One region of the Actinomadura miaoliensis genome, then DNA from elsewhere that is predicted to be linked to it. Evidence: predicted binding sites of a transcription regulator. Region 1 holds the regulator's gene; each other region holds the start of a gene.
What was found. The regulator LexA, encoded in region 1, represses DNA repair genes until DNA is damaged. The targets are predictions, from matches to a motif close to TCGAACANNTGTTCGA.

Region 1 (5,652 bases):
CTGGCGAAGTCGTCCAGCGTCTCGAAACCCCGGTACACCGAGGCGAACCGCAGGTAGGCGACCTCGTCGAGCTCGCCGAGCGGGCCGAGGATGGCCAGTCCGATCTCGTGCGAGGGGATCTCTGCCACCCCCGTCGCCCGGATCGCCTCCTCCACCCGCTGCCCGAGCTTGGCCAGCGCGTCCTCGTCGACGGGACGGCCCTGGCAGGCGCGGCGCACGCCGGCGATGATCTTCTCCCGGGAGAACGGCTCGGTGACGCCGCTGCGCTTGGCCACCATGAGGAGCACGTTCTCCTGTGTGGTGAACCGCTTGCCGCATTCCGGGCACGACCGGCGGCGCCGGATGGCCGATCCGTCGTCGGTGGAGCGGCTGTCGATCACCTTGGTGTCAGGGTTGCGGCAGAACGGGCAGTGCACGCGTTCCCTCCTCCCCTGACAGATCAAGCCACACGAGAAATCGTCACCCACAAGACACAACTTGTGGTTAATGACACCCGTGTAACTACTAGATGTTGTGGTCAACCGTAGGACGCCCGGAGGGGCAACGCAACCTGGATCACGACCCCCGTCAGTAGACCCTCGTCACACCGGGCCCGCGAACCCCGCCTCGGCGTGTCGCTTCCACCGACCCCCAAGAACCCCCACAAACCACCCAAACCCCCTTTGCCGTAAGGCTTCTCGCATCCCCCGCCGAAGCCTTCGGGCGGGAGGTCGCCTCGCACGGTGAGGCCAACCCACAAGTCCCCAAAAATCGCCACATCACTACAGCCAGCCCGCCGCGATGGATGACGGCGGGCCGGGAGCGACCGTACTCCAGCGAAGCGGGTGCGAGCGGCGGATACGGATGGATGGAGGCGACCGTGAAAACGGTGAACGAGCACGGCGGCGGCAGATCTGGCCGTGGGAGCCCTGGCCGTGTCCAGCGCGACGCCGCGCGAGCTGGGCCGACGCCCTGGCCCAGACCCGGCGGGGCAGCGGCCGCCATGGCCGTGACCGCGTGCAATACGCTGCGCGAGGCGGGCCGACGCCCTGGCCTCACACCCGGCGGGCAGCGGCTGCCATGGCCGTGACCGAGCGCACTACGCCGCGCGAGCTGGGGCGACGCCCTGGCCCAGACCCGGCGGGCGGCGGCTGTCGTGGTCGTGACCGCGTGCACTACGCCGCCCGGGTCTGGGCAGTAGCGGCTCGGCCCCTCAGGCTGGTGGGGCCGAGCCATCGGTGTTCGCCTCGCGCCCCGTCGGCAGAGCAGGGCGTACCGCTCCGGCTTGGTGGGGAGAGTGAGGCGGCTGCCGCCGCAGGAGCGCGACAGCCGCTACGGCGTGAAAGCGGAGGTTAGTCGTTGGCGGGGAGGCGCAGGCGCTGGCCTGGGCGGACGATTGTCGTGGACAGGTTGTTGAGGTCCATGATGCGGCGGACCAGCAGGTGGGTGTCGTCGCGGGGGCGTTCCCGTCGGGCGATCGTCCACAGGGAGTCGCCGTTGCCGACGACGACCGTCTTGCCCGGGCGCACGCCGGGGTCGGACGCGTCGGGGCCGCCGGCGCCCGCGCGGGCCGTCGCGGTCAGCCACAACGCGACCAGGAGCGGCACCGCCAGCAGGCCGATCATCACGATGCGGCCGCGCCGCGTCAGCCGCAGATCGTCCCACGCGCCCTCCGCCGGAGCCCCCAGGGGCGGCGGTGCGTGCTGGATGTGTGTGGTGAGGGCCGGAGCTTCGGCCGTTATGCAGTGTGGGTGGAGCGAACCCGCCATCTCGGTCCCCTTCGTGACCGACAGCCGATCTTCGAATGCATATTCGATCGAACGTCTGTACGATGTTGTACCGCAGCCCCCCGAGAAACGCGAGTACATTCTTCGAACAATTGTTTGATCATTGCAGCCGGACGCGATAACGTTCGGCAAGGAGTGACGGAGCGAGCGTCGGGAGGCGACGAGCGATGACCAAGGTCCGGGAGCTGCCCGACGGCCCCATGGACGAGGCGGGCCTGACCCAGCGGCAGCGCATGGTGCTGGAGGTGATCCGCGACTCGGTGCAGCGTCGCGGCTACCCGCCCTCGATGCGCGAGATCGGCGAGGCCGTCGGCCTGACCAGCACCTCCAGCGTGTCGCACCAGCTGCGCGCGCTGCAGCGCAAGGGATACCTGCGCCGCGACCCCAACCGGCCGCGCGCCGTCGAGGTGCGGGTCCCGGGCGCCACGCCGGTGCGCACCGACACCGAGAACTTCGACGCGCCCGGCGCCGGCCAGGACACCGCGCCGCGTCCCGCCCCCGCCTACGTGCCGCTGGTGGGACGGATCGCCGCCGGTGGGCCGATCCTGGCCGAGGAGGCCGTCGAGGACGTGTTCACCCTGCCCAAGCAGCTCGTCGGCGAGGGCACCCACTTCCTGCTGAAGGTCACCGGCGACTCGATGATCGACGCGGCGATCGCCGACGGCGACTGGGTCGTGGTGCGCCAGCAGCCGGTGGCCGAGCAGGGCGACATCGTCGCCGCGATGATCGACGGCGAGGCCACCGTCAAGACATTCAAGCGCCGCGACGGTCACATCTGGCTGGTCCCCCAGAACCCGGCCTACGAGCCGATCCCCGGCGACGAGGCGTCCATCCTGGGCCGCGTCGTCGCCGTCCTGCGCAAGATGTGACGTCCCGGCCCGGCGCGGCCAGGTCACTCCCGCGCGCCCGTCACCGGCCCCCAGGGCGGTGGCGGGCGTTCGCATGCGCCCCGCGCTGTGCGCAGGAGGCGTCATCTCGACAACCGCGTGCGGACGCACTCGTCTCCACCCATTCCAGTTCCAGCTCGTCCACGAGCGCCGCTCGGCGCCCGCGCCCAGGCGCGCCTGCCAGGCCAGGCCGAGACACGGCCGCGGCGGTGGTTCTCCGCTCGCGGCCGTCAGGCTCGGATTCGGGCCCGCCGGTGCCTGGACCGCGGGCTGCGCGGCCGATGCGCCGCGTCAGCCGGGCGGCTCTCCCGGGGCGCGGACGCGGGACGGGCCGACGCCGGCCAGTCCCGCCAGGGCCGGATGGACCCGGCCCACATCGACTGTAATGATCTCGTACTCGGCCACGCCCGCGCAGACGAACGGGTCATTCTCGGCGATCTTTTCGATCTCGGCGCGGTCGGTCCCGCGCGCGATGATCGCGCCGCCGTGCTCGGACGGCACCGTCTGGCCCGAGGCCAGGAACGTGCCCGCCCGGTGGTGGCGTTCCAGGTACGCCACGTGGGCGGGCACGTGCGGCTCGACCTCGTCCTCGGTGCCGCGGTAGCGCAGCAGCAGGAGGTGCAGCGTGCTCATTTGGCGGGCACGATGTTCACGATCTTGGGCGGACGGACGATGACGCGCTGGATCCGTGCGCCGGCCAGGGCCTCGTTGACCTTGGCGGAGGCCAGCGCCAGCCGCTCCAGCTCGTCCTCGGCGATGTCGGGCGGCACCTCCAGGCGGTCGCGGACCTTGCCCGCGACCTGCACCACGCAGGTCACCGACTCGCGCACCAGCAGGGACGGGTCGGCCGCCGGCCAGCCCGCGGTCGCCACCGACGGCTCACGGCCCAGCCGCTCCCACGCCTCCTCGGCGGTGTAGGGGGCGAACAGCGACAGCAGCACCGCGATCGTCTCGGCGGCCTCCCGGACGGCCGGGTCGGCGGGGCCGGGGCCCTCGTCGATGGCGCGGCGGGTGGCGCTGACCAGCGTCATCAGCCGGGCGATCGCCACGTTGTAGCGGTGCTGCTCGATCAGCGTGGTGGCCTCGTCGATGGTGCGGTGGGTGACGCGCCGCAGGTCGACCGAGCCGGCCGCGGGGTCGGTGCCGGGTGCGGACGTCACGTCGGTGGCGATGCGGTGCACGCGCGTCAGGAACTTGGCCATGCCGGGCTGCGACACGTCGGCCCAGTCGATGTCGTCCTCGGGCGGCCCGGAGAACAGCATCGCCAGGCGCACCACGTCGACGCCCCACTGCTCGATCTGCTCGCCCAGGTCGACCATGTTGCCCAGCGACTTGGACATCGCCTTGCCGTTCAGGATCACCTGGCCCTGGTTGACCAGGCGGGTGAACGGCTCGGTGAAGTCGATCATGCCCAGGTCGTACAGCACCTTGGTGAAGAACCGGCTGTACAGCAGGTGCAGGATGGCGTGCTCGACGCCGCCGGTGTACTGGTCGACCGGCATCCACTTGCGGACCTGCTCGACGTCGAACGGCCCGTCCTCGTACGTCGGCGAGCAGTACCGGAAGTAGTACCAGGACGAGTCGACGAAGGTGTCCATGGTGTCGCTGTCGCGCTTGGCCGCGCCGCCGCACTTGGGGCACTCGACGTTGACCCAGTTCTCGGCGGCGGCCAGCGGCGAGGTGCCCTTGGGCCTCAGGTCGGCGCCGCGCAGGTCGTCGGGCAGCCGCACCGGCAGCTGGTCGTCCGGCACCGGGACCTCGCCGCAGGACGGGCAGTGCACGATCGGGATCGGGCAGCCCCAGAACCGCTGCCGGGACACCAGCCAGTCGCGCAGCCGGAAGTTGACCGCGGCCTTGCCCAGGCCCTTCTCCTCCAGGATCTCGATGATCCGGGTGATCGCGTCGGCCTTGTTCAGCCCGTCGATGGGGCCGGAGTTGACGATGCGCCCATCGCCCGTGGTGGCCACGCCGGTCTCGGCCGGGTCGGGCTGGCCGGTCTCGACCACCACGCGCACCGGCAGCCCGAACTTCAGCGCGAAGTCCAGGTCGCGCTGGTCGTGCGCGGGAACGGCCATGATCGCGCCGTGGCCGTACTCGGCCAGCACGTAGTCGGACGCCCAGATCGGGATGCGCTCGCCGTTGACCGGATTGATCGCGTACCGGCCCAGGAACACGCCGGTCTTCTCGCGCTCGGTGGACAGCCGCTCGATCTCGCTCTCGTGGGAGACCTGCTCGCGGTAGGCCTCGAACGCGGCGCGCTGCTCGGGGGCGCAGATCTCCTCGGCCAGCTCGGCGTCGGCGGCCACCACCATGAAGGTGGCCCCGTGCAGGGTGTCGGGGCGGGTGGTGTAGACGGTGACCGGCTGGTCGCGGCCCTCGATGACGAAGTCGACGTCGGCGCCGGTGGAGCGGCCGATCCAGTTGCGCTGCATCAGCAGCACCCGGTCGGGCCACTTGCCCTCCAGGGCGGCCATGTCGTCCAGCAGCCGGTCCGCGTAATCGGTGATCTTGAAGTACCACTGGGTCAGCACGCGCCGCTCGACCAGCGTGCCGCAGCGCTCGCAGTGGCCGCCGATGACCTGCTCGTTGGCCAGCACGGTCTGGTCCTTGGGACACCAGTTGACCCGGCCGCCGCGCCGGTAGGCCAGCCCGCGCTCGTAGAAGCGCAGGAACAGCCACTGCGTCCACCGGTAGTACTCGGGGTCGGAGGTGTGCAGCCGCCGCGACCAGTCGAAGGACGGGGCGTACCGCCGGAACGACGCCTCCTGGGTCGCGATGTTGTCGTAGGTCCACCGCACCGGGTCCGCGTTGTGCTTGATCGCGGCGTTCTCGGCGGGCAGGCCGAAGGAGTCCCAGCCCATGGGGTGCAGGACGTTGTAGCCGCGCTGCGTCCAGTAGCGGGCGGCCACGTCGCCGATGGCGTAGGCCTCGGCGTGCCCCATGTGCAGGTCGCCCGAGGGGTAGGGGAACATGTCCAGCGCGTAGCGGCGCTCGCGGCC
Region 2 (5,652 bases), on a different contig from region 1:
AGGTCGGCGGTGTCGGCGGCCATGTCGGCGTCGGTGGCGGTCAGGCGGAACCCGGCCAGCTCGCCCCAGCCGTCGGCGGGCGAGGCGGCCAGGTCGTTCAGCGTGCTGGTCAGCGCCCACCGCACGTACGGCTCGGGCCAGTCGGCGGGGCCGTAGCCGGCCGCGAGGTCGACATGGTGCGCCTCGACCTCCCGCCAGCGCATGTACATCACGTACCAGGCGGGGAACTGCCACCCCGCCATGCCGCGCACGGTGTGCCGCCACGCCTCGTCCGGCAGCCGGCGCGCCTGGGCGGCGAACCGCGCGGACGCGTCCCGCACGTCGTCGGCGATCTCACCGGCGCCGCGTCCCGCGCCCGCCGCCAGGTCGGCGTTGCGCGCCTCCATGCTGGGGTACTGGGGGATCTCCACGCCGGTGCGCGCCCACTCCAGCAGGTTCCACAGCGAGTCGGCGTTACGGGCGATGTGGGTGCCCACGTGGCCCCGCGTCCAGCCCGGAAGCGCGGACGGGGCGCGCATGTCGTCGTCGGTGAGCCGCGACAGCGTGTCCGTGACGCGCTCGGTGCCCGCGACGATCTCGTCAAGAATCCTCGGCCAGTCCTCCACGGCGTTTCCTTCCCGCCCCCGCCACGCGACGAACGCCCCATCCTCGCCGACGCACCCCCTCCCCGACAAACCCTCCCAGATCACTTGCCGGCGGCCGCCCGATGACGCCGCGGCGGGGCCCGGCCGGATGGGCTCGGGGCATTCGGGAACAATGGCGATCATGAGGCATCCGATCTGTGTGACGTGCGGCGTGCAGTACGGGGAGCCGCGCGAGGACTGCCCGATCTGCCTGGACGAACGGCAGTACGTCGGGTGGGACGGGCAGCGGTGGACGACCCTGGAGGAGCTGCGCGCCGCCGGGCACCGCGGCCGGATCGCCGAGGAGGGGGAGGGCGTGATCGGGGTGGGCGCCGAGCCGCCCACCGCCATCGGGCAGCGCGCCCTGCTGGTGCGGACGCCGTCCGGCAACGTGCTGTGGGACATGATCACCCACATCGACGACGACCTCGTCCGCCAGGTGCGCGAGCTGGGCGGGATCTCGGCGATCGCGATCAGCCATCCGCACTACTACGGCACGATGATCGAGTGGGCGCACGCCTTCGACGCCCCCGTCCACATCCACGAGGCCGACCGGCAGTGGGTCGCGCGCCCCGACGACGCGGTGCGCTACTGGTCGGGCGACACCCTGGAGATCGCCGACGGGCTGACCCTCATCAACGCGGGCGTGCACTTCGCCGGGGGCCAGGTGATGCACTGGCGCGACGGCGAGGACGGGGAGGGCGCCCTGTTCTCCGGCGACATCCTGCAGGTCGTCCAGGACCGCCGCTGGGTCAGCTTCATGTGGTCCTACCCCAACTTCATCCCCGAGCGGCCCCGGACGATCCGCAGGGCGCTGCGGCTGCTGGAGCCCTACCACTTCGGCCGCGTGTACGGCGCCTGGTGGAAGCGCATCGTCTACACCGACGGCAAGGCGGCCGTGCAGCGCTCCTACGACCGCTACCTGGACTTCGCCCTGGACGATGACCCACCGGCCTGACGACGCCGCCGAGGCGGGACGGAGGCTGCGCGCCGACGCGCGGCGCAACCGGGCGCGCATCCTGGCCGCCGCCGAGGAGGTGTTCGCCGAGAAGGGCGAGAGCGCCTCCACCGAGGAGGTCGCGGCCCGCGCCGGGGTGGCGATCGGCACGGTGTTCCGGCACTTCCCGACCAAGCGCGACCTGCTGGCCGCGATCATGAAGGAGCTGCGGACCCGGCTGGTCGACGAGGCCGCCGCGCTGTCGGCGGACGCCGGCCCGGCCGCCGCCTTCTTCGACTACTTCGCGTTCATGGTGGAACGGGCGGCGCGGGTGCGCACCGTGCTCGGCCTGCTGGCCGCCGAGGGGATGGGCGCCGAGCCGGGCGACCAGATCCGCGACCTGGAACAGGTGGTCGGCGAGCTGCTGGAGGCCGCGCAGCGCGCCGGGGCCGTGCGCCCGGACGTCGCGCTCGACGAGGTCATGGCGATCCTCACCGCCACCTGCCAGGGCGCCCTGCACGGGGCGTGGGACGACGACCTTCGGCGCCGCACGCTGGGCATCGTCTTCGACGGCCTGCGCCCCCGCGCCTGAAAAGCGCTGGCCGCCGCGACGGGCGTCGGTCACGATGGCCTCATGCACGGATCCGCCTGGCCGCCCCCACGCCTGGAAGTCCCCGGCCTGTTACTGCGGCGCTGGTCGCAGGACGACGCCGAGCTGCTGCAGGACGCCGTCTCCGAGTCACACGAGCGGCTGCGCGAGTGGATGCCCTGGGCGAGGGAGGCGCCGTCCCTGGAGAAGCAGCGGGCCTATCTCCAGACCGCCGTGCGCACGTGGGCCGACGGAGTCGACTACGGCTACGGAATGTTCGACCCCGGGGAGACGGCCGTGCTGGGCAGCGTCGCCATGCACGCCCGCCTCGGCCCCGGCGCCCTGGAGATCGGCTACTGGGTGCACTCGGCGCACACCCGGCGCGGCCTGGCGAGCACGGCCACCGCGCTGGTCACGGACGTGGCGTTCGCCCTGCCGGGCATCGAGCGCACCGAGATCCACTGCGACCCGGCCAACATCGCCAGCGCGGGCGTCCCGCGCGTGCTCGGTTACCGTCTCGACCGCGTCCAGGACCGCGACCCCGCCCTCTTCGGGGAGCCCGGCCGCGAGATGGTCTGGGTCATGTCCCGGGACGCCTACAAAGGCAGCGAGGCGTGGCGCCGCGCCCACGCCCACCGGGTCCGCTGACCGGCGGTGACGCCTCCGCGCGTGTGGGGTGACGCCGGGCACGCCGTGGGTTCCGGTGGCGAGAGATCTTCGAACACGTGTACGGTTCGATGGTGTCGCCCGGCCCCTGGGGGACGGGCGCGGACCACAATCGGAACGGGCCGGGACCGGCACGAAATGCGGCGGCTCGACGTCGCGTTATGTTCCCGGGGGACCGCGTATCCCCTGGTTGCCCTGAGGCCATCGCGTCTCCCCATCGCGCCCAGACAAGGAACCGGAAGAACGCCGTGCATGACCGACTCATCGTGCGTGGAGCGCGCGAGCACAACCTGAAGGACGTCTCGCTGGACCTGCCGCGGGACGCCATGATCGTGTTCACCGGGCTGTCCGGGTCCGGCAAGTCGAGTCTGGCGTTCGACACGATCTTCGCCGAGGGGCAGCGCCGGTACGTGGAGTCGCTGTCGGCCTACGCGCGCCAGTTCCTGGGCCAGATGGACAAGCCCGACGTCGACTTCATCGAGGGCCTGTCCCCGGCGGTGTCCATCGACCAGAAGTCCACCAGCAAGAACCCGCGGTCCACGGTCGGCACGATCACCGAGGTCTACGACTACCTGCGGCTGCTGTACGCGCGCATCGGCCACCCGCACTGCCCGGTCTGCGGCCGCCCCATCAGCCGCCAGGCCCCCCAGCAGATCGTCGACCGGGTGCTGGAGCTGCCGGAGGGGTCCCGCTTCCAGGTGCTCGCCCCCGTCATCCGCGGCCGCAAGGGCGAGTACGTCGAGCTGTTCCGCGAGCTGCAGTCCAAGGGCTACTCCCGGGCGATGGTGGACGGGCAGATGGTCCGCCTGGACGACCCGCCCAAGCTCAAGAAGCAGGAGAAGCACGACATCTCCGTGATCGTCGACCGGCTGACGGTCAAGCAGTCGGCGCGCCAGCGGCTGGCCGACTCGGTGGAGACCGCGCTCGGCCTGGCCGGCGGCACGATCGTGCTGGACTTCGTCGACCTGCCCGAGGACGACGAGGGCCGCACCCGGATGTACTCCGAGCACCTGTACTGCCCCTACGACGACCTGTCGTTCGACGAGCTGGAGCCCCGCTCGTTCTCGTTCAACTCCCCCTACGGCGCCTGCCCGGACTGCACCGGCCTGGGCACCCGCATGGAGGTCGACCCGGAGCTGGTCGTGCCCGACCCGGCCCTCACCCTGGGCGAGGGCGCCATCCAGCCGTGGTCGAACGGGCATGTCAGCGACTACTTCCTGCGGCTGCTGTCGGCCCTGGGCGACGCCATGGGCTTCGACCTCAACACCCCGTGGGAGAAGCTCCCCGCCAAGGCGCGCAGGGCGGTCCTGAACGGCCACTCGACGCAGGTGCACGTCCGCTACAAGAACCGCTACGGCCGCACCCGCTCGTACTACACCGCCTACGAGGGCGTCATCCCCTACATCCAGCGGCGGCACTCCGAGGCCGAGAGCGACGCCACCCGCGAGCGCTTCGAGGGGTACATGCGGGAGATCCCGTGCCCGTCGTGCGGGGGAGCGCGGCTCAAGCCGTACGTGCTGGCGGTCACCATGGGCGGCAAGTCGATCGCCGAGGTCGCGGCCATGCCGATCGGCGAGTGCGCCAAGTTCCTGCTGTCGCTGGAGCTGAGCGAGCGCGAGAAGCACATCGCCGAGCGCGTCCTCAAGGAGATCAACGCGCGGCTGGGCTTCCTGCTGGACGTCGGCCTGGACTACCTCAGCCTGGACCGCGCCTCGGCCACCCTGGCCGGCGGCGAGGCGCAGCGCATCCGGCTGGCCACCCAGATCGGGTCCGGCCTGGTGGGCGTGCTGTACGTGCTGGACGAGCCGTCCATCGGCCTGCACCAGCGCGACAACCACCGGCTGCTGGAGACCCTGCTGCGGCTGCGCGACATGGGCAACACGCTGATCGTCGTGGAGCACGACGAGGACACCATCCGGGACGCCGACTGGGTGGTCGACATCGGCCCGCGCGCCGGCGAGCACGGCGGCCGCATCGTGGTGTCCGGCACGGTCGACGAGCTGCTGAACTGCGAGGAGTCCCTGACCGGCGCCTACCTGTCGGGCCGCCGCGAGATCCCCGTCCCGCGGGTGCGCCGCCCCCGGCAGAAGGGCCGCGAGATCGTCGTCAAGGGCGCCCAGCAGAACAACCTGCGGAACGTGGACGTGGCGTTCCCGCTCGGGGTGTTCACCGCCGTCACCGGCGTGTCCGGGTCCGGCAAGTCCACGCTGGTCAACGACATCCTCTACAACTCGCTGGCCAGGCAGCTGCACGGCGCCAAGACCGTGCCCGGCCGGCACCGCCGGGTCACCGGCGTCGACCAGCTCGACAAGGTGGTGCACGTCGACCAGTCGCCGATCGGCCGCACGCCCCGCTCCAACCCGGCCACCTACACCGGCGTGTTCGACCACATCCGCAAGCTGTTCGCGCAGACCACCGAGGCCAAGGTGCGCGGCTACCAGCCGGGCCGGTTCTCCTTCAACGTCAAGGGCGGCCGCTGCGAGAACTGCTCCGGCGACGGCACCATCAAGATCGAGATGAACTTCCTGCCGGACGTCTACGTGCCCTGCGAGGTGTGCCACGGCGCCCGCTACAACCGGGAGACCCTGGAGGTCCACTACAAGGGCAAGACGATCGCCGAGGTCCTCGACATGCCGATCGAGGAGGCCACCGAGTTCTTCGAGCCGATCAAGGCGATCCACCGGCACCTGAAGACCCTCAACGACGTGGGCCTGGGCTACGTGCGGCTCGGCCAGCCCGCCCCCACCCTGTCGGGCGGCGAGGCGCAGCGCGTCAAGCTCGCCGCCGAGCTGCAGCGCCGCTCCACCGGCCGCACCATCTACGTGCTGGACGAGCCC
Region 3 (5,652 bases), on a different contig from region 1:
CCAGGGCCTGGCGCAGCCTGCCGATGCTGCCGTAGGCGTCGGCGTACGCCTGGTAGAGCTGCCGGTAGGCGGGGTTTGGACGCTCGTGGGGCGACAGCTTGGCCGCCGCGGACTCGTCCAGCGGTGGAGGCAGGCTCCCGGGGGGCGGTGGAGCGGCCATGACGACCTCTCAGGTCTGTTGTGTCTCAGGTTTCGAGTGCGGGCTGACGCTGGTCGGACTGGGGGGAGGCGGCCGTCGGGCCGTGCAGGCCCAGCTTGGCCAGCGCGTCGCGGGCCTTCTGGCTCATGTCCGCGCCGGTGAGCACCTGCACCGCGACGGAACGGACCTCCCGGCTCTCGGCCTCCTCCAGGAGCGTGCGCAGCCACGTGACGTCCATCGTGAGGTGGTGGCTGGCCGTCCCCAGGGACTCCTGCACGAAGCCCAGGCGCGTCTTGTTCCCGTCGGCCGCCTGGAGCAGGGCGGCGACCCCGGCCGGGCCGAGCCGCTCATAGAGCTTCTCGGTGTAGTCGGGGTCGTCGGCGTTGGCCTTCAGGTGCTTCCACACCTGGTCGGGGACGGGCTTGTGGTCCTTGAGCGCGGCGGACACGGCCAGCGCGTCGGCGCGCGCGGCCTTGGCGGCGGCCTCCCGGGTGGGGAAGTTGCCGATGTCGCCCGCGCCGTTCGGCGTCGTGTTGCGGGGCGGCTTCGCGGGGGCGGGCTTGAACGGACGCGACGGCGCCCCGCCGCCCTTGGACGGCTGCCCGCCCTTGCCGGCGCCGCCCCTGGGCGTGGGGACGCCCCGCGTCGCACCCGTGCCCGGGCCGCCGGACGGGCCCGGCGCCGGGGACGGGGCGGGCGGCGTCTGGACGCCCCCGCCCCGGTCGGGATGGGTGACCGCGTAGTTGTAGCGGCGCGTCAGCATGCCGAGCTGGTCGGCCGTCCACTGCGCGACCTGGTCGGCCTGCCGGTACCCGGCGGCCGACACCCCCGGCGGGGGGCGGTGGCCGTTGAGCCAGCCCCGGATCGCCGTGGCCGCCTCCTGCATCTGCTTGAGCAGCTGGTTGAGCGCGGGCGGATCGATGCCGCGGAAGTCGGCGTTTCGCGCGGCCGGCCCGGTGCGCATCTGCGCGGTCATCCGCCCTCCCGAACGTCGTGGGTCCGGTTCCCCAGAATCACACCGGCATCACTCGCTGTCGAGTACCCGCCGCACCGAGTCGGGGTCGCGGGCCACGACCGCGTCGCCGTCGCCGGTCAGCACGATGGGCCGCTGGATCAGCACCGGGTTGGCGACCATCACCTCGATCCAGCGCGCGCGGTCGCGTTCCATGTTCTTCAGGTCGAGCTCCTTGGCGACGGGCTCGTTCAGGCGTGCCACGTCCCACGGCTCGGCGCCGATACGGGTGAGCACCGCGTCGAGCTCCTCGGCCGTCGGCGGATCGTCCAGGTAACGGCGCTCGGTGTAGGAGACCCTCGCCTCGTCCAGCGCGGCCTTGGCGGCCCTGCTCTTGGAGCAGCGCGGGTTGTGCCAGATCTCGGTCGTCATTCGTCCACTCCCACGTCGGCGGGGTCGCCCCCGGTGATGCGCACCAGTTCCTCGTACGAGGTCGGGAAGACGGTGTGGGGATGCCCGCCCGCCGCCCAGACCACGTCGTGCTTGTCCAGCCACACGTCCACGAGCGTACGGATCGGGGCGGGGTGCCCGAGCGGGGCGACACCCCCGATCGGCTGACCCGTCGCCTGCCGGACGAACTCCGGCGTGGCCCGCCTGACCTTGCGCGCCCCCACCAGCGCGGCCACCCGGCTCGTGTCGACCCGGTGGGCGCCGCTCGTCAGCACCAGCAGCGGGGCGCCGTCGGCGTCGAAGACGAGGCTGTTGGCGATCGCGCCGACCGCGCAGCCGAGCTGCTCGGCGGCGGCCTGGGCGGTGGGGGCGGGTTCGGGCAGCTCGACGATCTCTCCGGTCGCGCCCCGCTCCCGCAGGGCCTTTGCCACCCGTTCGGCGTTCGCATGCATGGCAGCACTCTAGAGTGTCGAGAACTGTACCTTGGGTGCATTTGCCCAGGAAGGGAGGTATGCGGATGCGTGCACGGATGGCAGCCGTACTGGCCGGCGCGGTGGTCGCGACCGGCTTCACGACCCAGGCGGCGACGGCCGCCGAAGGCGCCACCACCCCCACCGTCGAGCAGGCGGCCGCGCCCGCCCAGCGTCCCACGCTGAAGCTCGGGTCCAAGGGCGACGCCGTACGGCAGCTGCAGACCCGCCTCAAGCAACTCCACTACGACCCGGGGACCGCCGACGGCCGCTTCGGGACGTCCACCCAGATGGCGGTGTGGGCCTTCCAGAAGGTCAACCGCCTCGCGGTCAACGGCACCGTCGACGCCGGCGTCTGGAAGGCGCTGGACGCCCCCAGGCAGCCCCAGCCGCTGACCAAGCGGCGTGAGTCCGACCGTGTCGACGTCGACCTGACGCGCCAGTACCTCGTCGTCTACAAGGACGGCAGGCTGCGGCTGATCTCGCATGTCTCGGCGGGGTCCGGCGAGCGCTTCTGCACCACCGACCCCAAGACCAAGAAGGAGCGCTGCCGCCACGCCGTCACCCCGACCGGCGACTACCGCACGCAGCGCCGCATCGACGGCTGGCGCGTCGCGCCGCTGGGCCGGCTCTACAACCCGATCTACTTCAACGGCGGCATCGCCTTCCACGGCGCGCCGAGCGTGCCGGACCACCCGGCCTCGCACGGCTGCGTGCGGCTGCCCATGCACATCGCCGAGTACTTCCCGAAGATCGTCGCCAACGGGGTCGCCGTCCACGTGCGCCGTCCGGCCTAGCCCGCGACTGTCGGACCCGCCTGCTCTACTGGCCCTGACCAGGGCGATCGTCGCCGTGTTCGAACACGTTGACGAATCGTCATGGGGACGGTTTACTGTGAATGCGTCGAACTTATGTTCGACGTGGTACGGGACTCGCGGACCGTGCCAGGGCTACGGGGCGCGGCCCCCTGCTCGCCGGCCCGACGGCCGGTGTCGCCGGGGTCCGCGGTGTTCACGGGGGCACGTCCCCCGGAACCCCCGCCCGTCCCGCCGGATCAGCGCGCGATCCGGCGGGACGGACGGCCGGGCGGAGCGAGGGGAAGCGCTCCGCCCGGCCGGCCAGGCCGGCCCGAGCCGGAAGGAGACAGGCCATGTCCGTCACGAAGACCACGCGGGGCGCCCACTCCGCTGTTCACTCTTCCGCCCAGTTCGGCGACCTGCCCCGCCCACGTCCACGCCCGCTTCCTGCCCCACGCCCGGCCCACACGGCCACCGGGCAGCTGCAGGCCGCCCGCATGGGCCTGGCCGAGGCGGCCGAGGCCACCTCGCCCGCCGTGCGCTACGTGTGCGCCCACCTGGCCGCGCTGCGCGCCGCCGCCGCGGTGCTGGCCTCCAAGGAGCCCGTGGAGACCCACCGCCGCGGCCGCCCCCGCAGCGTGTGGGTGCTGCTCCCCGAGGCCGAGCCCGCCCTGCGCGAGTGGGCCGCCTTCTTCGCCGCCGGCGCCGACAAGCGCGCCGCCGCCGAGGCGGGACTGCCCCGCGCCGTGACCGCGCGCGAGGCCGACGAACTCCTGCACGACGCCGAGGTGTTCGTCTCCCTGGTGGAGGAGACCCTGGGCATCCCCAGCCAGCCCACCCTCCCCATCCCCGACTCCCGCGCCAGCTGACCCGAGCCCGGAGCAGGCAACACCTCACCACCCCACGCCCGGCTCCGCCACCGCGCCCCACCCTCGACACCCACCCAGAAGACGCCCCCAAAGCCACCGCCCGGGTGAGCTACGGCCGACTTCGCCGCAGCCCCGTCCTCGGTGCCCAGCCGGGGAGGCCCTGCGGACCTCCAACCGGGCCCAGTCGGCCCGCTCGCCGTCCCGCGGTCGGCCCCGCCACGGCCCCGTGGGCGGTGTCCCATGGGGCGACGCCCGGACCCCCATCTCGAGGCGGTCATCCTCCCCTGGTCTGGCCGCCTCGCCCGCCGGGGCCGCCGTTCCCCTCCCTGGACCAACGGCGGCCCCGGCCCCCTCAGATGCCCGGCGCGACATCCCCGCACACCCAGCCCACCACCGCGCCGCCTGCCGCCAATCCCTGCCGCCTGCCACGCTCCCTCCCGCGCCCGCCGATGGCGCACGCTCAACGGCGCCCCGGGCCCCACGCTCGGATGCCTGGCGCGTCATCCCCGCATGTTCAGCCCATCGCTGCGCCGCCTGGCATTCCCTGGCTGCCTGCCGTGTTTTCTCCTGCGCCCGCTGATGGCGCATGCTCAGCGGCAGCCTGGGCCCCCACGCTCGGATGCCTGGCGCGTCATTCCCGCATGTTCAGGCCATCGCTGCGTCGCGTCGGCAGGCGCGCCGGGTGCCGGGGTGGTCTTGTGGGCGCACGTCTTCATGGTGGAGGCGCCAGCGGACGGGCCCGCGCTGGCTCGGGTGACGGGTTGGTCGGGCGTTCTCGGTCGACATGTGGGCACGGCATCGGCTTTTGGTCGGTGGGCTGTACGGGCGGTTTGTGCGTGTGTTCGGGGTGTCCTGTTGGGGTGGTGATTGTGGATCTTGGGGTTTTGTCTGGTGTGAGAGGGTTGGGGTGGTCGGGGAGGAGGGGCGGCGTTGGCGGGGCGGGGTGGGCGAGGGCTGGTGCCGTTGCTCGCCTTTCTCGGGGTGATGGCGTACTCGCTGTCGATGGCGGTGGTGTCGCCCGCGTTGCCGCTCATCCAGGAGGGGCTGGGCACCACCGCGGCGGGGGCGGCGTGGGCGCTCACGGCGATGACCCTGTCGGCGGCCGTCGCCACGCCGGTGGTGGGCGGGCTCGGCGACCTGCTCGGGCCGCGGCGGGTGCTGCTCGGCGTGCTGGCGATGGCGACGGCGGGCATGGTGGTGGCGGCCTCGGCGGCGTCGCTGCCCGTGATGCTGGCGGGGCGGGCGCTGGCCGGGGTCGGCGGAGGCGTGTTCCCGCTGGCGTACACGATCATCCGGGAGGTGGCACCGCCCGCGCGGACCTCCTCGGCGGTCGGGCTGATGTCGTCCATGCTGGGGGTCGGCGGGGCGGTGTCGTGGTGCGTGGCCGGGCCGGTCATCGACCATCTGGGGTGGCGCTGGCTGCTGTGGTTGCCGGTGTGCGGGCTGGTGCCGGGGTGGTTCGCCGCCTGGTGGATCGTTCCCGAGGGGCGGCGGCGTCCTTCGGGACGGATCGACTGGTGGGGGGCGGTGCTGCTGGCCGCGTGGCTGGCGGCGGGGCTGGCCGCGCTGACCCTGGGCGCGGAGCTGCTCGTCGTCGCGGTGGTGCTGGCGGCCGTGTGGCTGGCGGTGGAGGCGCGGACGGACGAGCCGTTGGTCCACCTGCGGCTGATGCGGCTGCGGGGAGTGTGGACGGCCAACGCCGCCTCGTTGCTGTCGGGGTTCGCGCTGATGGGCGGCGGGGTTCTGTTCCCGCTGCTCGTGCAGCTGCCCGAAAGCACGGGGTTCGGTTTCGGGGGAGCGCCACGCAGGCGGCCGTGTTGCAGCTTCCGTCGGCGGTGGGGATGTCGGTGGCGGGGGTCGCCGCGGGCGTGCTGGACAGGCGCGTCGGGTCGCGGACGGTGCTGCTGGCCGGCGGGGTGCTCGCGGGTGCCGGGCTGGGGTTCGTCAGCGTGGCGCACGACGCCATGTGGCAGTT
Region 4 (5,652 bases), on a different contig from region 1:
CAAAGGTCGGCGAGGACGCGTTGCAGGTAGGGAGTGGAATGGTCCCAGCCCTTGCGAGGGGGCCCGTAGCCGCCGCCGCGGACGGTGACCAGCACGGTGGGCATTTCTTCCAGGAAGCTCTGGGGGCAGGTCCGGCCGCCATTGACGTGCTGCGAGACGCCGTAGTTGTAGAGCAGGACGGCGTCGCCCAGTTCCGCTGGCCAGGGCCAGGGCCAGGGGTCCGGGGGAGCGGTCTCGGACCTGTGCGGCTTCGGAAGCCCAGCACCCCCTCTACCGGCGACCTTGCGGCCCATCCGCACGATGAGCCCGCCCGGATGAGCTGTTTCGCGACGTCCGGCACGACTTGCGCGAGCGGGTGTTTCTGGCGGCTGCTGTACGAGACCGCCGCGCGTGCCGATGAGATGTTCTCGCTGAACATGGAGAACCCGGATCTGGAGTTCCGGCGCGACCAGCGGAGCGATCGAGTACGCACCCTGGCAGACCGGCACCGCCCGGCTGCAATCTCACCTCACCGCCGGAGGCACCAGCGGGCTGCCGTTCCTCACCGACCGCCGCGCTGCACCAGCGGCCCCCGCGCCCCCGCGCCGCCCCAACATTGGCCCGCACACCGGCCGCGCTCCGAGCGCCTGTTCACGACCGCCTCTTCCGCCATCGACCCGCACCGTGCCAACTGGACGCTGCACAAGCCGCGCCACGGCGCATTCACCCACCTGACCGCCGCCGTACGCACCGCTCCTCACCTGCAGGCCAAGGCTGGCCCCCAGCTGGGCAGCCTCGCCTCCTACGTCAGCCTCGGCGAGGAAACCTCGATGCCGGATCGGTCAATCCGACGCCGAGGCAATCTTGGTGCGGGAGCGGTGACTTTCATGGACGGGCAGGTGGCCGCAGAGCCGGCGGCGATCGACGCGTCGGGCGCCCCGCCTGACCATCCTCGGCCGCGCCCGGGATCACAGGACGGTTCGCATCGTCACCGACACCCGGCGGCCACGTGGCATGCGTCCGTCCGGCCCCGGGTCGCTCTTGCGTGCGGGGATCGCGTGCCGCCAGGTGAACCGTGCCGGGCCGGTCATCACGCACAGGCTGCCGGGCACGAGCCGCACCGGTACGCGCGTCCCCTCCTCGGGGTGGGTGAACTCCATGACGCACGCCGATAGCAGGCTGACCGAGGCGACGGCCGGACCGAAGCACGGCACGCAGTCGACGTGGGCGCTGATGCCCTGCCCGGGGAGGTACTCGTTCACGATCACCTGGTCGGGCGGGCGGTCGAAGTGGCCCTCCTCATGCAGCCGGTTGGCCAGCGACACCGCCCAGGCGGGGAGCGGCGGGGCGGAGGCGCCGCCCACGCCGCGACGTCCGTAGTCATAGCGGTGCCCGTAGTGCTGTACGCGCCGCCGCAGCTGCGACGACCAGGGAGCCGTGTCGATGTCCTGGGACAGTCGCCGTTGGGCGGCGTCGTCCAGCCAGCCGGGCAAACAGAGAAGACCTGGAACCACATTCGAAAATCTATTCGACCATGGTCTGGGCCGTCCACGCCGGTGACGGCGATGACCGGGTCTTCGCCGCGGCTCGCACAGGCGCCAACCGGCATGTACCGCAGCGCACTGATCTCACGGCACACATCGGACCGGGGAATGGGGGCCCAGGGGACCGGACACTGCCCGAGCCGGAGCCGTTCGCGTTGATCAGCATCGCGACACGTGTCTTCGCGTCGCAATGCGGTGGGTCATGATTGGCGGATGCGGCGCGGCGTGGACGACTCGTGGGACGTCATCGTGGACTGGCTGCTCCGGCATTGCCCGCACGAACTGGACGCGATCGGGCCGCCGGCGGCGGAGGACGACATCCGCGAGGCGGAACGCACTGTGGGGACGGCCCTGCCAGACGATCTGGTCGCCTGGTGGCGGCGGGCCGATGGCCAGGCCGGCCTCAGCAGTCTGCTGCCGCCGTTCTACACGCCATGCTCGATCCAGATGGCCTTGGACAGCCGGAAGATACGGATGACGGTCTGGAACGGGGTGGTAGAACAGACCACTGATCCTGCGCAGTTCGCGGCGTTCGTGGAGCGGGAGAACCGGGCGTCGGCGGGCACCCCGTGCACGGGTGCCTGGCTGCCGCGTTGGTTGCCGATCGCCGGCGACGGAGGCGGCAGCGTCCTGTTCGTCGATCTTCGGCCGGGTCCAGCCCATGGCTGTGTTCGGCGGTTCTTCCGTGATGGGGGAGCTGGTGATGCGGTGTGGTGGGGCGGTGTGGCGGAGATGCTCGCCGACGTCGCCGCTGGGCTGACGCAGGAGGTCCCCGTTCACGGATATCGCGTCTGGGTCGAAGACGACGGCAGGATGTCCTGGGACAGCGCCGCACGCCGCTGGTCGACCGGTGGAAATGTGCCGGTCAACGTCGCGAGGCTACGCGAGCGGTACGCCGCCTTCGTGGCCGAGGCGCGGGCAGGCGGATTCAACGAGCCGGCGGCGGGCTCGTGGCCCGCCGACTGGATCGCCGCGCATGTGGTCCGCAGCACCGAACTGCTCCTCGCCACCACTCAGGCAGTGCTCGCCGACGACCCGGCCGGCCGCGAACAGCAGCGGGCCGCAGCGTGGGCCGCGCAAGACTGGACGCGGCATCGGGAGTTGATGGCGTCCGCCGAGCGCGCCGCCGCCGGCATCCGCTATGACAACTACGACGCGATGGCCCCGGCCACCCTCGCTCGCTATGCCGGGAGCGGGCTCGGCGTCCTCGCCGACCAGGCCGAGCAACTCGGTGCCCGTCTGTGTGATCTGGTCGAGCCGCTCAACCAAGGTCGACCGATCGCCCACGTCCGGATCGTCGACCAGGGCACCACCATCATCGATGGACCTCAGGGCTGGCTTGGAGTGCTCAACGCGTTGGAGATACGCCAATTGCCGCTGCGCACTCGTCAACTGCGTGCACTGCGCTGACCTCCACGGCATTCCAGCGACCGCCGCCGCTCGCTGAAAGCTGGATCCATGCCGACGCGCCGTCGACGATGACTCGGTGCGAGCAACTGACAAACGAACGTGGCGCCCAGTAATGGAGATCGAGACCTATGCCTCCCGACACCCCGGGGACAAACACGAGCCTCACGTACGGCCCTGAACCCACCCCGGTGAACTACCACCAGTTCCTGCTCGCCGAGTGGAGCGACGCCCCGCCGACTCCTCCTGCCGACCGCCCCGCCAACGGACTGATCACCCCTGACCCACCCTGGGGAGCGGTCATTTACACCGGCATCGCCACCGGCGCCGTCGCCGTCAGCGTCGAGCTGCGCCGGCAGGCTCCCCCACCCGGCGCTCCGTCCTGGGACGAGTGGGAGGAGGTCGCCGAGGTCACGGTGGAGGCACCCGTCGGGCAGCTGAGGGTGTACGCCCTGATGGAGGACCCGCCCGACCTCCCGCCACTCACGATTGCGGGTCCCGGAACCTACCGGGTGCGCGTGCACGCCCGCGGCCGCGACATCGCCTACGACTTGTCGCTGGTGGATGAGATCGTTGAGGACTACCTCATCCAAGTCTGGCCTGGACCGCCGGGGCCCGAAGTGATCCACAAGCAGGCCGACGTCTGAGGCGCCGGCCTGCGCCTGTCCGCCGCTCGCAAGGCTGCCCGGCTGGCCGATGAGAACCCCGGCGCCACACCGGCTGACCACTGACATCAGCTCGGCGCACGCTCTGGCGAACCACTCCCACCGGTACCCGAACCCTGGTTGCGCCGGGCGGGCGCGGCTACGGAATTGGTTACTGGGACCGGTGTTGTTTGCGCCTGCGGCGCAAATTTCGTTGTGCTTGGGTGCGGGCGCATTCGCGTGAGCGGTACTTCACTTCGGTGGTCCTGCCCGTTTTCGGGGCGGACGAAGGCGCGGCGGCACGCCTCGTTGGCGCACCTCCGGATCAGGTGCCTGTTCGGCCGGGTGGTTGTACATCTGCAGGAACGACACCGAGCAAATCTGGGGAAGCGGTCAGTCCGGTCGCCGATGCCGGGATCGCCGCGCGCACGACGTCCCCGCCGAGCCCGACCAGGAACTCTCCCGCGGCCCGTTGTTCTGGTGGTCAACCAGCCGAGACGCTCAGTAGCGCACCGGGGCCCAAGACGACATCGATGGCGCATCGAGCCACACCTGATGTCGCCCGTCAGGCAGGACCGCCATACCGAAGCGGGTGACACCCGGTCGGCCGTGGCCCAGCCAAGTCCGGTACGCAGCGGCGACCTCGATTCGCTGAACGGGCTCATACTCAGGCGGGTCCAGGCGACGGTCACCACCAGCCAACCACCAGTCAGGATGTCGTCGGCAGCTGCGGCTGACTGGTGCGGCATCGCTGGCACCGATCCGCACGGCAACGGCGACGTTCAGCTCCGCGACCTTGACCGGGGGCCGTTCCGGTGCTCCAGATGGCCAGACCTCGCAGCAGAGACCGCAACGCGGGGAAGCGCGACGTGAGGACAGGCTGAGCAACTTGCACCTGGTGCGGCCTGATTCGCGTCTGGACTGAATTCAGCCACAACGGGGGTGCGGCGCATGGACGTCAGGACGGAGCTCGACAACTTCCTCAGGCAACACCGCGTGGTTGCCAGTTGTCGGCTTCGGCGAGTTCGAACAGGCGTTGTTGCCCGGAGGGAGGTCGGCTGTACGCGCGGCGATCAGTGCATCACCCCGGCGGCTGTTCGCTCTCCCTGCGCGCGATCGACTCTGGCCAGTAGGCGAACGAACCGAACCACGGCCAGGGCTGCCCTTCGGGGTCTTCCTGCTGCACCCAGGCCAGCCACTCGGCCGTGCTGTCGAGCCAGTAGTGCGCCCAGCCGCGCCGCCAGGCGTCGGCGACGCGGGTCCGACACGGGGTGGTGTGGCCGGATGCGGTCGTCTCGGTAAAGGGGGAGGGGCGCCTTCTTGGCTGGGGGCTGACCTGCGTGCTGTCCCCATCCGCGGACACGTGTTTGTGGTGTGGCTAGGCGGGGGCGCTGGGAAGCAAGTCACTTCCGCCTGTGACGGCCAGCGATAGTTGGCGAATCCCTGATGGCGCCACGCGGTGCGGGTGGGCGCTTGTCACCACCACTTTGTCCTGGTGGAAAAGTCGCTATGATCTTCCGGATATCGACGCATCCCGGGGAGCGGTCACAGTGCAACCCCCTCAGCCGCCGCATGGTGGCCATCCACCCGGCTACGGATCCCCGGCCGGCCCGCCCGGACCCCCGATGCCGCCCGGACAGCCGGGATGGGGGCCGCCCGGCCCTCGGCCGCCGAACAACAACCCGGCCGTCGTCATCATCGTGGTCGTCGGGGCTTTCCTGCTGCTGATCGGAGGTGGCGCCGTCCTGTGGTTGTTGGTCCGGTCCGACGGCTCGCCAGGGACACCGGCGGCCGCGAGATCCACGCTGCGCGGCTTCCCGACTCCGCCGACCTACAGCCCCCCGACGTTCAGTCCGCCGACTTATAGTCCGCCGACCTACAGTCCGCCCAGTTCGGAACCGTCCACCCCGGACCGCACATACGCACCGGCACCGCAGAACTACGGAGCCATCGCCGTGGCGCCTAACGGCGCCGTCGGCAAAGCGTGGGACTACGATTCGGCGGCCGCCGCGAGACGGCGGGCGCTGAACGAGTGCCCCAGTTCCGGCTGCAAGGTCCTCACGACCTTCGTCAACGGT

Region 2: a site for LexA is predicted at 2,867-2,882, ahead of uvrA (excinuclease ABC subunit UvrA). Genes of this name have one in related genera too.
Region 3: a site for LexA is predicted at 2,915-2,930, ahead of ABD811_RS32370 (SAV_6107 family HEPN domain-containing protein). Genes of this name have one in related genera too.
Region 4: a site for LexA is predicted at 1,496-1,511, ahead of ABD811_RS01285 (alpha-ketoglutarate-dependent dioxygenase AlkB). Genes of this name have one in related genera too.

Annotation. Positions count from the first base shown of each region.
Region 1 is NZ_BAAAZG010000018.1:235,161-240,812, forward strand. It holds gene nrdR (transcriptional regulator NrdR) at 1-416, opposite strand, end outside; gene ABD811_RS15755 (LysM peptidoglycan-binding domain-containing protein) at 1,332-1,748, opposite strand; gene lexA (transcriptional repressor LexA) at 1,934-2,635, shown strand; gene ABD811_RS15765 (YciI family protein) at 2,945-3,286, opposite strand; gene leuS (leucine--tRNA ligase) at 3,283-5,652, opposite strand, start outside.
Region 2 is NZ_BAAAZG010000012.1:43,539-49,190, forward strand. It holds gene ABD811_RS10880 (maleylpyruvate isomerase family mycothiol-dependent enzyme) at 1-605, opposite strand, end outside; gene ABD811_RS10885 (MBL fold metallo-hydrolase) at 766-1,581, shown strand; gene ABD811_RS10890 (TetR/AcrR family transcriptional regulator) at 1,565-2,152, shown strand; gene ABD811_RS10895 (GNAT family N-acetyltransferase) at 2,195-2,797, shown strand; gene uvrA (excinuclease ABC subunit UvrA) at 3,064-5,652, shown strand, end outside.
Region 3 is NZ_BAAAZG010000051.1:81,904-87,555, forward strand. It holds gene ABD811_RS32345 (hypothetical protein) at 1-160, opposite strand, end outside; gene ABD811_RS32350 (hypothetical protein) at 186-1,115, opposite strand; gene ABD811_RS32355 (arsenate reductase family protein) at 1,164-1,523, opposite strand; gene ABD811_RS32360 (YbaK/EbsC family protein) at 1,520-1,993, opposite strand; gene ABD811_RS32365 (L,D-transpeptidase family protein) at 2,059-2,808, shown strand; gene ABD811_RS32370 (SAV_6107 family HEPN domain-containing protein) at 3,162-3,677, shown strand; gene ABD811_RS32375 (MFS transporter) at 4,608-5,652, shown strand, end outside.
Region 4 is NZ_BAAAZG010000001.1:266,546-272,197, reverse strand. It holds gene ABD811_RS01290 (hypothetical protein) at 1-293, opposite strand, end outside; gene ABD811_RS01285 (alpha-ketoglutarate-dependent dioxygenase AlkB) at 948-1,472, opposite strand; gene ABD811_RS01280 (SMI1/KNR4 family protein) at 1,737-2,933, shown strand; gene ABD811_RS01275 (hypothetical protein) at 3,122-3,577, shown strand; gene ABD811_RS01270 (hypothetical protein) at 4,656-4,937, opposite strand; gene ABD811_RS43830 (DUF4189 domain-containing protein) at 5,200-5,652, shown strand, end outside.